DNA from 2 places in the Paenibacillus sp. FSL H8-0537 genome. Region 1 is predicted to be linked to the other one. Evidence: predicted binding sites of a transcription regulator. Region 1 holds the regulator's gene; the other holds the start of a gene.

What was found. Region 1 encodes Rex, which represses fermentation and respiration genes when NADH is low (regulators of the CRP and FNR family bind a similar motif). Its sites were predicted from a motif close to TTGTGAAATATTTCACAA; they were not measured.
Region 2: nadA (quinolinate synthase NadA) is a predicted target of Rex. The motif match lies at 1,326-1,343, and genes of this name have one in related genera.

What each region holds. Positions count from the first base shown of each region.
Region 1 covers NZ_CP150290.1:4,061,644-4,066,622, forward strand. The annotation lists gene MHB80_RS17105 (hypothetical protein) at 1-226, opposite strand, end outside; gene MHB80_RS17110 (amidohydrolase) at 226-1,536, opposite strand; gene MHB80_RS17115 (redox-sensing transcriptional repressor Rex) at 1,508-2,164, opposite strand; gene dinG (ATP-dependent DNA helicase DinG) at 2,161-4,979, opposite strand, start outside.
Region 2 covers NZ_CP150290.1:97,968-102,946, reverse strand. The annotation lists gene nadB (L-aspartate oxidase) at 1-279, opposite strand, end outside; gene nadA (quinolinate synthase NadA) at 318-1,256, opposite strand; gene MHB80_RS00485 (ABC transporter permease) at 1,674-2,636, opposite strand; gene MHB80_RS00480 (ABC transporter permease) at 2,638-3,732, opposite strand; gene MHB80_RS00475 (ABC transporter ATP-binding protein) at 3,738-4,979, opposite strand, start outside.

The DNA.
Region 1 (4,979 bases):
CTACCCAGGAAATGCCATCCCACACCTGCTTTGTCATGCCCGTAACTTCCGTCAACTGTGCGGCTTCTACAGCATACGCCTTAATTGGAGCTTCCTCTGCCCATAATTCCTTATGCACAGCACGGTAATAAACAATCGTAACGGTCAACAAGGCGATAACAAAAACAATTGAAATAAAGACAGCCCGTTTTACCGTCCAAAACGGCTTTCTCGTTCTCGCCCGCATTATGCCTTCAACAACCTCTCGAAGCTCGCCTGAGCATCGTGACGAATTTTCTCCTCATCAAGCAATGTGCATTCGCCATCCCGTACAACCTGACGGCCGTCTACCCATACATGCTTGACGTCGCGGCCCGAGCCCGCGTACACCAGATGGGACACAATATCCGTCTGTGGGTAAAAATGCGGCTGTTCAATATCGATGGCGATGAAATCCGCCTTCATGCCTTCGCGTAGGCGGCCAATTGAATCTTCCTGCCAAATGGAGCGAGCGCCGTATACCGTTCCCATACGCAAAGCTTCAATGGCAGGAACAACCGTAGGATCGCCAGAAACACCCTTATGCAGCAGAGCCGCAAGGTTGATCTCCTTGAACAGGTCAAGATTGTTGTTGCTCGCCGCGCTATCCGTGCCTAAGGATACCGTTACACCAGCGCGAAGCAAATCAGGAACACGGGCAATGCCGCTTGCCAGCTTGAGGTTGCTGACCGGGTTATGCGATACAGCTACTTTGCGCTGCGCAAGCAGCGCAATTTCCTCGTCATTCAAATGCACCGCATGAGCGACAAGTGCCGGACGCGAGAAGAAGCCTAAATTGTCGAGATGCTGAACGGGACGAACGCCATAATCGCGAACGTTCTGCTCTACTTCGGCAATCGATTCAGACATATGCGTGTGCAGCGGCAAATCATAATCATGAGCAGCCTGCACGAATTTCTCAATATAATCGGGTGGGCATGTATAAGGCGCATGCGGCGAAATCATCGTCGTAATACGGCCATTTGCCTTGCCGTTCCAATCGCGTGCGAAAGCGATCGCTTCCGCCAGCTTCGCTTGCTGCACATCCTCTGGGCAGAGGCCAATGACACCGCGCGTCAGACAGCCGCGAATGCCGGACTGTTCCACGACTTCGGCCAGCTGATCCATGCGGTCATACATATCCACGAAAGCCGTTGTACCGGATTTCAGCATTTCTACCACGGCAAGCGCGCTGCCCGCACGTGTATCAAGGTCGATGTATTTGCCCTCCATCGGCCACATTTTTTGCTCCAGCCAGACTTGCAGGTTTTGATCATCGGAATAGCCGCGCAGCAAGGTCATAGCCGCATGCCCATGTGTGTTTACTAGGCCTGGCATAAAAGCAAGCTTGCTGCCGTCCAGCTTCTGCACATCGGCTTGCAGCCCGGTTGGAGCTTCTGCTCCGATATATGTAATGCGATCATCGGTCACAACCATATGCCCTTGAAGCACATGCTCGCCGTCCTCCATCGTTACAAAACGTCCATTTTCAATCCAAATTTGGCTCATTTTCGTCATTCCTTTCCCTCTCCAAGTAATACGCCAGACTTAGCAGCTCTTTCGTAAAGTCAGCATGATGAATGCGAATTTCTTCTGGTACCTTCAATATCGCTGGCGCAAAATTGAGCAAGCCTTCAATGCCCGCATCTATAAATTGATTAGCAACGTTTTGCGCTTCAAATCCGGGAACGGTAATAATCCCAATTCGAATATTATTCTCCTCAACCGTATGTTTCAGCATATCCATCGGCATTACGGTCAAATTATTAATTTGCGAGCCGATTTTAGATGGATGCACATCAAACACCGCAATAATTTTCATATTGTCTTTAGAATATTTATTATAATTGCATAGAGCATGACCCAAATTACCCGCACCGACAAGCGCCACATTAATCGTCTGATCAAGCTTGAGTATTTGGCGAATTTTTTCAATTAAATATGTCACATCATAGCCGATGCCCTTGCGGCCAAAATCGCCGAAATACGCCAAGTCCTTGCGGATTTGCGCCGGATTTAAATCCAGCTTGACGCCAAGCTCCTGGGACGAAACGGTCTGCACCTCCCGGTTGTTCAGCTCGTTCAGCACTTGCAGGTAAATGGGGAGGCGTCTTACGACGGCCTCCGATATTTTCGTCTGCTTCACCCGTTCTCCTCCTCCTTCTCGGCACCAAGCCATTCTCTCATTCTCGGTACAATTTGTTCGATATGCATATGCTCAATTTTCGGTCCAGGCAAAGAATAGAGAAAATGCTTGCCATAATACGTTTCAATAACCCGCGTATCATAAATAATGACTATCCCTTTATCCTTCGCCGTTCGCACGAGCCTGCCAAATCCTTGCTTGAAGCGAATAACCGCTTGCGGAATCGACAGCTTCATAAATGGATTTTGCTTTTGGCGCTGCAGCAATTCCGACTTCGCCTCCAGCAGCGGATGATTCGGTGGTTGGAATGGCAGTCTGACGATGGCAAGGCAAGTTAAGGCTTCGCCAGGAATGTCAACGCCCTCCCAAAAGCTGCTTGTGCCAAGCAGCACAGACTCCGGCTGCTGTAAAAACCGCCGCGTCAGCTTCGTACGGTTGCCGCTGTCGATGCCTTGGCCTAGCACTTGAATGCTGGTGGCCGCAAGCGCCGCCTTAAGCGGATCGTATACCTGCTTTAGCATGCGGTAAGAGGTAAACAGCACTAGCATTCTGCCATTAGTCTGCTGCACCGCATCTGCTAAGGAAGAGACGAGCATTGAAATAAATGCGGGCTCTCCCGCTGAGCCTTTAAGAACAGGGAAATTGCGCGGAATAATAACGAGCGCTTGTTCACGGTAATTAAATGGCGATGCCAGCTGCACGGTACGCAGCCTTCCCGCTTCTTCAAAGCCGCCAAGACCAAGCTGCTCTTCAGCGAACTGGAATGATTTTTGTACCGATAGAGTGGCGGACGTTAAAATAATGCTGTCCTTCACATCGAATAAATACTGCTGAAGCTGGCTGCTCACATCAATCGGCACCGCATAAAGATGCAGCGATCGATGCTTGTAAGTCATATTGGCTTCCAGCCAGAACACGTCCGTCGTCTGATCGACCTTCATAAAGCTGCGCAGATCATCCTTGACTCTCGTCAAATCGCGTAAAGCGCCATTCAAGTCCGTTACAAGCGCCTGTACCGCCAGCTCATCGATGCGATCTTTAATCTCCTCGGACATTTTCTCAGCCGTCTTCAGCACCCGAATGAGCTCCGTATGAATATTGGTCTCTTCGGCGAGCACTTCGGACCAGCCTTCCGGGAGGCTATCGCCTCGCAAACGGTACACAGATTGATTGTTTTCACCCGTCGCATCAGGAGAAGCTTGAACAAAGCTGTACAGCATCTCAAACAGCCTTTCCCAATGCTCCCTCACTTCCGTAAAGGCGGGAATAATGGTATCAATCGTTTCCAGCCAGCCTTGCACCCGCTCATCGCTTTCCTGCTGGAGATGAATGCGCAGAGATGGCAGCAGCCCGGAACGAGCGTCCTTAAACATACGCGTAAACGCATTGGTTATCGTATAGTAGCCGAGCTGCATGCCCAGATGCTTGCTTGCTACTTCCTCCACATGATGCGCCTCATCGACAATCAAATGGCTGTAGGTCGGCAGCAGCCGATGATCGGCCTGAATGTCTGTGAACAGCATGGAGTGATTCGTAATGCACACATCAGCTATATTGGCTTCATGCTTCGCACGATGATAATAACAGCGTTTAAACCAAGGACACGCCCGGTTCAGACAGGAATCTGCATCGCTGGCAACGGTAGACCAGAAGTCGGTCCCCTTATTGCTGAAATTCAGCTCCTCTTGATCTCCCGTTTCCGTCTCGCCCAGCCACACGACCATTTGCGAGGCTGTAATCGCATCGTCAACGGGGGACATCATATCCCTTGTATTTATTTTACTTTCAAACTTGCGCAGGCACAAATAATTCCCTCTGCCCTTGAAGATTGAAGCCCGAAACTCTATCGGCAAAATCTGCTTAAGCAGCGGTACATCGCGATGCCTCAGCTGCTCTTGCAAATTAATGGTATGCGTGCTGACGACTATCTTCTCATCCTGGCGGATACCATAATAGAGCGCGGGAATTAAATAGCCGAGAGACTTTCCTGTACCCGTTCCTGCTTCAATAAGCAAATGGCGTTTGCTGTCGAGCGAGTCAAACACTTCACGGAACATCGTCGTCTGCGCTTCGCGTTCTTCATAATTAGGAAATTGCTCAATAAAGCGCTGCTTGATTTCATCCAAATATTGCTCGAATGACATCTCCTGCAAAGGCGAGGCTCCCTCTTCGCTGCGCGCGGGCTTTTCCTCTGTCCATTCTCTAGCTTTCAGTGCAAACTGGTTGAAAAAATCATAATCGGGGACGCCCATTACGATGTTTTGTTCTACCTGTTTTAGCGTAACCGTAATAAACCAGCTCAAATCGCTGCCATTGTCTACAAGCGAAGATAACCGCTGCAAAGTCAGCAGCGGCAGGCTCCGAAGCTTTTGTACCGATTTGGCAAATATAACGGCGGTCGCCATCGCATCGCTATCAGCGCGATGATGATGCTCATGCGTAATGCCGAACTGCTCAGAAACAGCACCAAGCTGATAAGAAGTTATCGATGGAAAAAGAATGCGCAGCAGCTCAATTGTATCGAGCCTGCGCCCTGCAAACGTATGGTACCCGCTGCGATCGAGCGCTTGGTTTAGAAAACCAGCGTCAAAATTGACATTATGCGCCACGAGCACCGCATCATCAAGCAGCGGAATCATGTCCATCAGCACATCAGACAGCTCCGGCGCATCCGCCACCATCGCCTCGTCAATGCCGGTAAGCTGCGTAATAAACGGCGGTATGGCAATCGTTGGCTTTACAAACGAATTATACGTATGAATAACTTCAAGATCATCATCTAGGAGGACCAGCCCCACCTGTAAAATATCATCGG
Region 2 (4,979 bases), 3.0 Mb from region 1:
GACCGCATCCTCCGAGCACAACCCCGCTCCCGCAATTAGCGTGTCCTCGCTGTGGTAAGCTGGTGAATCGTCCTCCGATATGACCGCGGCAATGCCGCCTTGCGCATAGCGGGTGTTGCTGTCGAGCAGCGACTTCTTCGTAATCATCAGCACGGAATGCCGATCACTGGCCCGAAGTGCGGTAAAAAGACCGGCAATGCCGGCCCCAATCACAATAACATCCTTCTCGATTACCGGCAGTTCGTCCAGCTTTATGTCTACAAGGTATCTGGGAATCATTTCTGCGCCTCCAGGCATAGGAGTAGCGCATGCTGCTCCTATTTCACGAGTAACATGCGCTCCAGGGACAAGCGTGCTTGATCCGCCACATGCGGCGGTACATAGATTTGCGGCTGCATCGTTTCAAGGCATTTAACCAGCTTCTTCAGGTTATTAACCTTCATGTTCGGGCAAACCAAATATTTAGATGCAAACAGGAATGTTTTGTCCGGGCTGTCCAATCTCAGCTGATAGCCTGTGCCATCCTCCGTGCCGACAATGAACTCCTTGCAATCCGATTCCTTGCAATATTTAATAATCGCTGTCGTGCTGCCGACAAAATCACCCAGCTCCACCACTTCAGGGCGGCACTCAGGATGCACAACAAACTGCGCATTCGGGTGTTTCGCCTTCATTTCCTCTACATCCTTTACCGTCAACATGTCATGCGTGTTGCAGTAGCCTTCCCAGATGATCATGTTCTTATCGGTCTTCTGCTGCACATAGTGCCCAAGGTTCTTGTCCGGTACCCAAATGACGTCTTGGCCTTCAACGGAATTTACAACGTTAACCGCATTCGCCGATGTACAACAAATGTCAGTCTCTGCCTTAATTTCGGCGGAAGAGTTAATATACGTAACGACAGTCGCATTCGGATGCTGGGCTTTCAGCTTGCGAAGACCATCGACATTGACCATATCGGCCATCGGGCAGCCTGCACGCTCGTCCGGAATAATGACGGTTTTATTGGGAGCCAAAATTTTGGCGCTCTCCCCCATAAAATGCACGCCGCAAAATACGATGACATCCGCATCCGTCTGAGCCGCTTTCTGAGCTAGCAAAAACGAGTCGCCGCGAAAATCCGCAACCTCTTGAATTTCATCACGCTGATAATAATGAGCAAGAATGATGGCGTTGCGCTCTTTCTTCAATTGCATTAGCCGTTCCCGCAGTTCGCGGTTCTGCTCCGCCTTGCGTTCCAGTGCCAGTGCTTCCACAGTTAATCCTCTCCTCTTATGAGGGAAGGGCAAGCTGATTGCCCATTCCAGATATGGCTACTACCGACTTTGTGAATTGATGCACAAACCTAAAAAGTCGTTCGCCTTTCATTTGACCTTTACGGTAAATTCATTTGATAAGGTTTAATTTACTCCAGGCAGATCATGCTGTCAATGCGTTTATGACAAAAGTGTGAATTCCCTTTGAAAATAGCACCTGCCACAGCTAAACTTTCCATCATTGGCGGCTATTGTGTATAAATGCAGCGTTTACGCACATGGTTATCCACAAGTTATCCACAATCGTGGATTTTCTGTGACTAACCTTGTGTAAAGGGTTAGAAAACAAAAAAACTTCCCATGGATGAATCATCACTTACGTGATAGCCATGGGAAGTATGATGCTTCTTGTTTCGATTAGCGCTTAGCTGGATCGTATGGTTCGCCAAGCGAGCCTGGAGCGGAAGAACGTCCTACTGCACCAACGAGTACAACGAGCGTCAATACGTATGGCAGCATATAGAAAAACTCGGTCGGAATTTGCTGCGACCAATCGAACAGTTGAGCAAAGTTCCGAATCGCTTGCGCGAAGCCGAAGAAAATAGCAGCTCCCGCAACGCCGAGAGGATTCCATTTTCCGAAAATAACAGCCGCGATAGCGATAAAGCCTTGGCCCGAAATGGTATTATGGGCAAAGTTGCTCGTCGTTGTTAACGTAATGGTCGCACCGCCAAGACCTGCAAGTGCTCCGCTGAGCAGCACGCCGATATAACGGTATTTTGTTACGCTGATACCCACTGTATCTGCCGAGCTTGGGTATTCGCCAACTGCGCGAAGGCGCAAGCCGAAGTGCGTTTTGTACAGCACAATATAGCTGATAATGACAAGGATAATAACAACATAGGTCGTCGGATAAGCTTTAAAGAACGCCTCTCCAAAAAACGGAATATCTGATAAATAAGGGATTTCCCATTTGTTGAATACATGAGTCAGCGTTGTCGTCTGTCCCGAACCCTCATACAAGCTTTTCGTCAAATAAATCGCGATACCCGCTGCCAAAATATTAATAACGACACCGACTATCGTCTGATCCGCCTTAAATGTAATCGTGGATATCGCATGTAGAAGGGCAAATATCACCCCATAAATCGCTGCCCCCACTAAGCCTATCCACGGAGCAGATTCCTCATAACCAGCTTGTATCGCATAGTCGGTAATGACTGCTGCCGCGAACGCGCCAGACACCATTAAACCTTCGAGACCGATATTTATAACGCCAGAGCGCTCAGAGAATAGACCACCAAGACCGGTAAAAATAAGCGCCGTAGAAAATACAAGCGTAACGTTAATAAGTTGACCCAATATCTCTAGTGCATTCATATTAGATCGCCTCCTTACGCTTGTCTGCACGTCGTCCAAGGAATGGTTTTAAGAAAAACTTTACTATGCCATGCGAAGCAATAAAGAAAATGATCGAACCAATAACGATTCGAACGAGCTCTGGCGGTACGCCCGCTCCAAAGCTCATACCCGCAGAGCCATAGCTGAGACCACCGAACAGTACAGCACCGAACAATACGCCGATTGGCGTATTGCCGCCAAGCAAAGCAACCGCGATACCATCAAAGCCATAGCCCCATGGCGCTGACAGAATCGTCTGATAGCCAAATACCCCCAGCGTCTCAAACACGCCTGCCAGTCCCGCAAACAATCCGCTAATAAACATCGACTTTACAATGGTGCGATTGACATTAATCCCTGCATACAGCGCTGCGTCAGGGCTTTGTCCCACTGCTCTGAGCTCATAGCCCTGCTTCGTTCTCCACAGTATAATATAAAACACTCCAATACCGAGCAAGGCAATAACAGTACCCCAATGCATACGGGCATGATCCATCGCATCGGATAACCAGCCAATCGATACGAGTGCTGACTCTTGAATCGGATCCGATTTCTGCTGCCCTTTTGCCACAAAAAACGCACGAATAATGTAATTGGATAAATAAAGCGCAACCCAGTTCAACATAATCGAAGAAATAACCTCGTTAACGCCGCGAACAGCCTTTAAATAGCCAGTCAATGCCGCCCATAAGCCTCCACACAGCGCTCCGACAATAATAGCAAGCGGAGCATGCAGAAACCAAGGGAGGTCAAGCGTAATCCCTATGACGGTTGCACCAGTCATACCCATCATGAACTGGCCTTCTACCCCGATATTAAACAGGCCTGTACGGAAAGCGAAAGCAACCGCTGTACCTGTAAATATGAGCGGGGTAATCGCACGAATAGCCTCACCCATATCGTAAGGGCTGCCAAATAGCTTTTTAATCAGTGATTGGTAAGCTAGAATAGGATCAAACCCGCCTGCCAGCATGGCTATTGCCCCGCATAACAGACCCAAAATGATAGCCACCAAGGGGACGAGGAAGGATGTTTTATTGAATATTTTGTCCGCAATTCCTTTGACTTTATCCATGGTTGCTATCTCCCACCTTTGCTCGGCTGCTTCGCCGCCAAATTGCCTGCCATCATTAGACCCAGCTGTTGATCGTCACGCTGATCAGCATCGGCATAGCCCATTATTTTACCTTCATACATAACCGCAATGCGATCAGATAACGCGTACAGCTCATCCAGCTCAAAAGAAACGAGCAAAATCGCTTTGCCTGCATCCCGCGCTTCAATTAACCGCTTATGCACATATTCGATCGCGCCTATATCCAGACCGCGAGTCGGCTGTACAGCGATGAGCAAGGACGGATTTTTCCATATTTCACGGGCAATAATGGCTTTCTGCTGGTTACCGCCCGACAAGGAGCGAGCCTTGGCCCCAATGCCTGATGAACGCACATCAAACTCAGTCACGAGTTGATTCGCCAGAGCGTCTATAGCTTTAAAATCAATAAAGCCATGTTTGCCGAACTGTGGATCAAAGTACGTATCCAGCACCATATTTTCGCTGAGTGTGAAATCAAGCACCATTCCATGCTTGTGACGATCCTCTGGGATATGGCTGACGCCTGCAACAGACATTTGGCGCGGCGTTTTATTGATCATTTCCTTACCCAAAAGCTTCACAGAACCACTAGAAGCTTTACGCATGCCAGTAATAGCCTGTACCAGTTCACTTTGTCCATTGCCATCAACACCAGCAATACCCAAAATTTCGCCTGCACGGATATTAAAAGCGACGCCATTTAGAACGAGCTTATTCTCCTCGCCTTTCATCGTAAGGTTTTCAACAGATACGATAAGCTCTCCAGGCTCTTTCTTGGTTTTTACCGCCTGAAAATTAACGTCACGGCCAACCATAAGCTCCGCAAGCTGCTGCTCGTTCGTTTCTTTTGTCGTAACGGTTCGAACCACCTTGCCCCGACGAATAACCGTCACCGAATCTGCAAGCGCCATAACCTCTTTGAGCTTATGCGTAATCAAAATAATGGACTTGCCTTCTGCAGCCAAATTACGCAAGATGCCAATCAGCTCTTCGATCTCTTGTACGGTAAGCACAGCAGTAGGCTCATCAAAGATTAAAATTTCAGCGCCACGGTATAAGGTTTTCAAAATTTCCACACGCTGCTGCATACCCACCGTAATATCTTTAATCCGCACCTGCGGATCTACTTTCAATGCATAACGTTCCGAAATGGAACGGACTTTATCATTTGCTTGCTTATAATTGACGAATGTGCCAAATTTACGCGGCTCATTGCCAAGCACAAT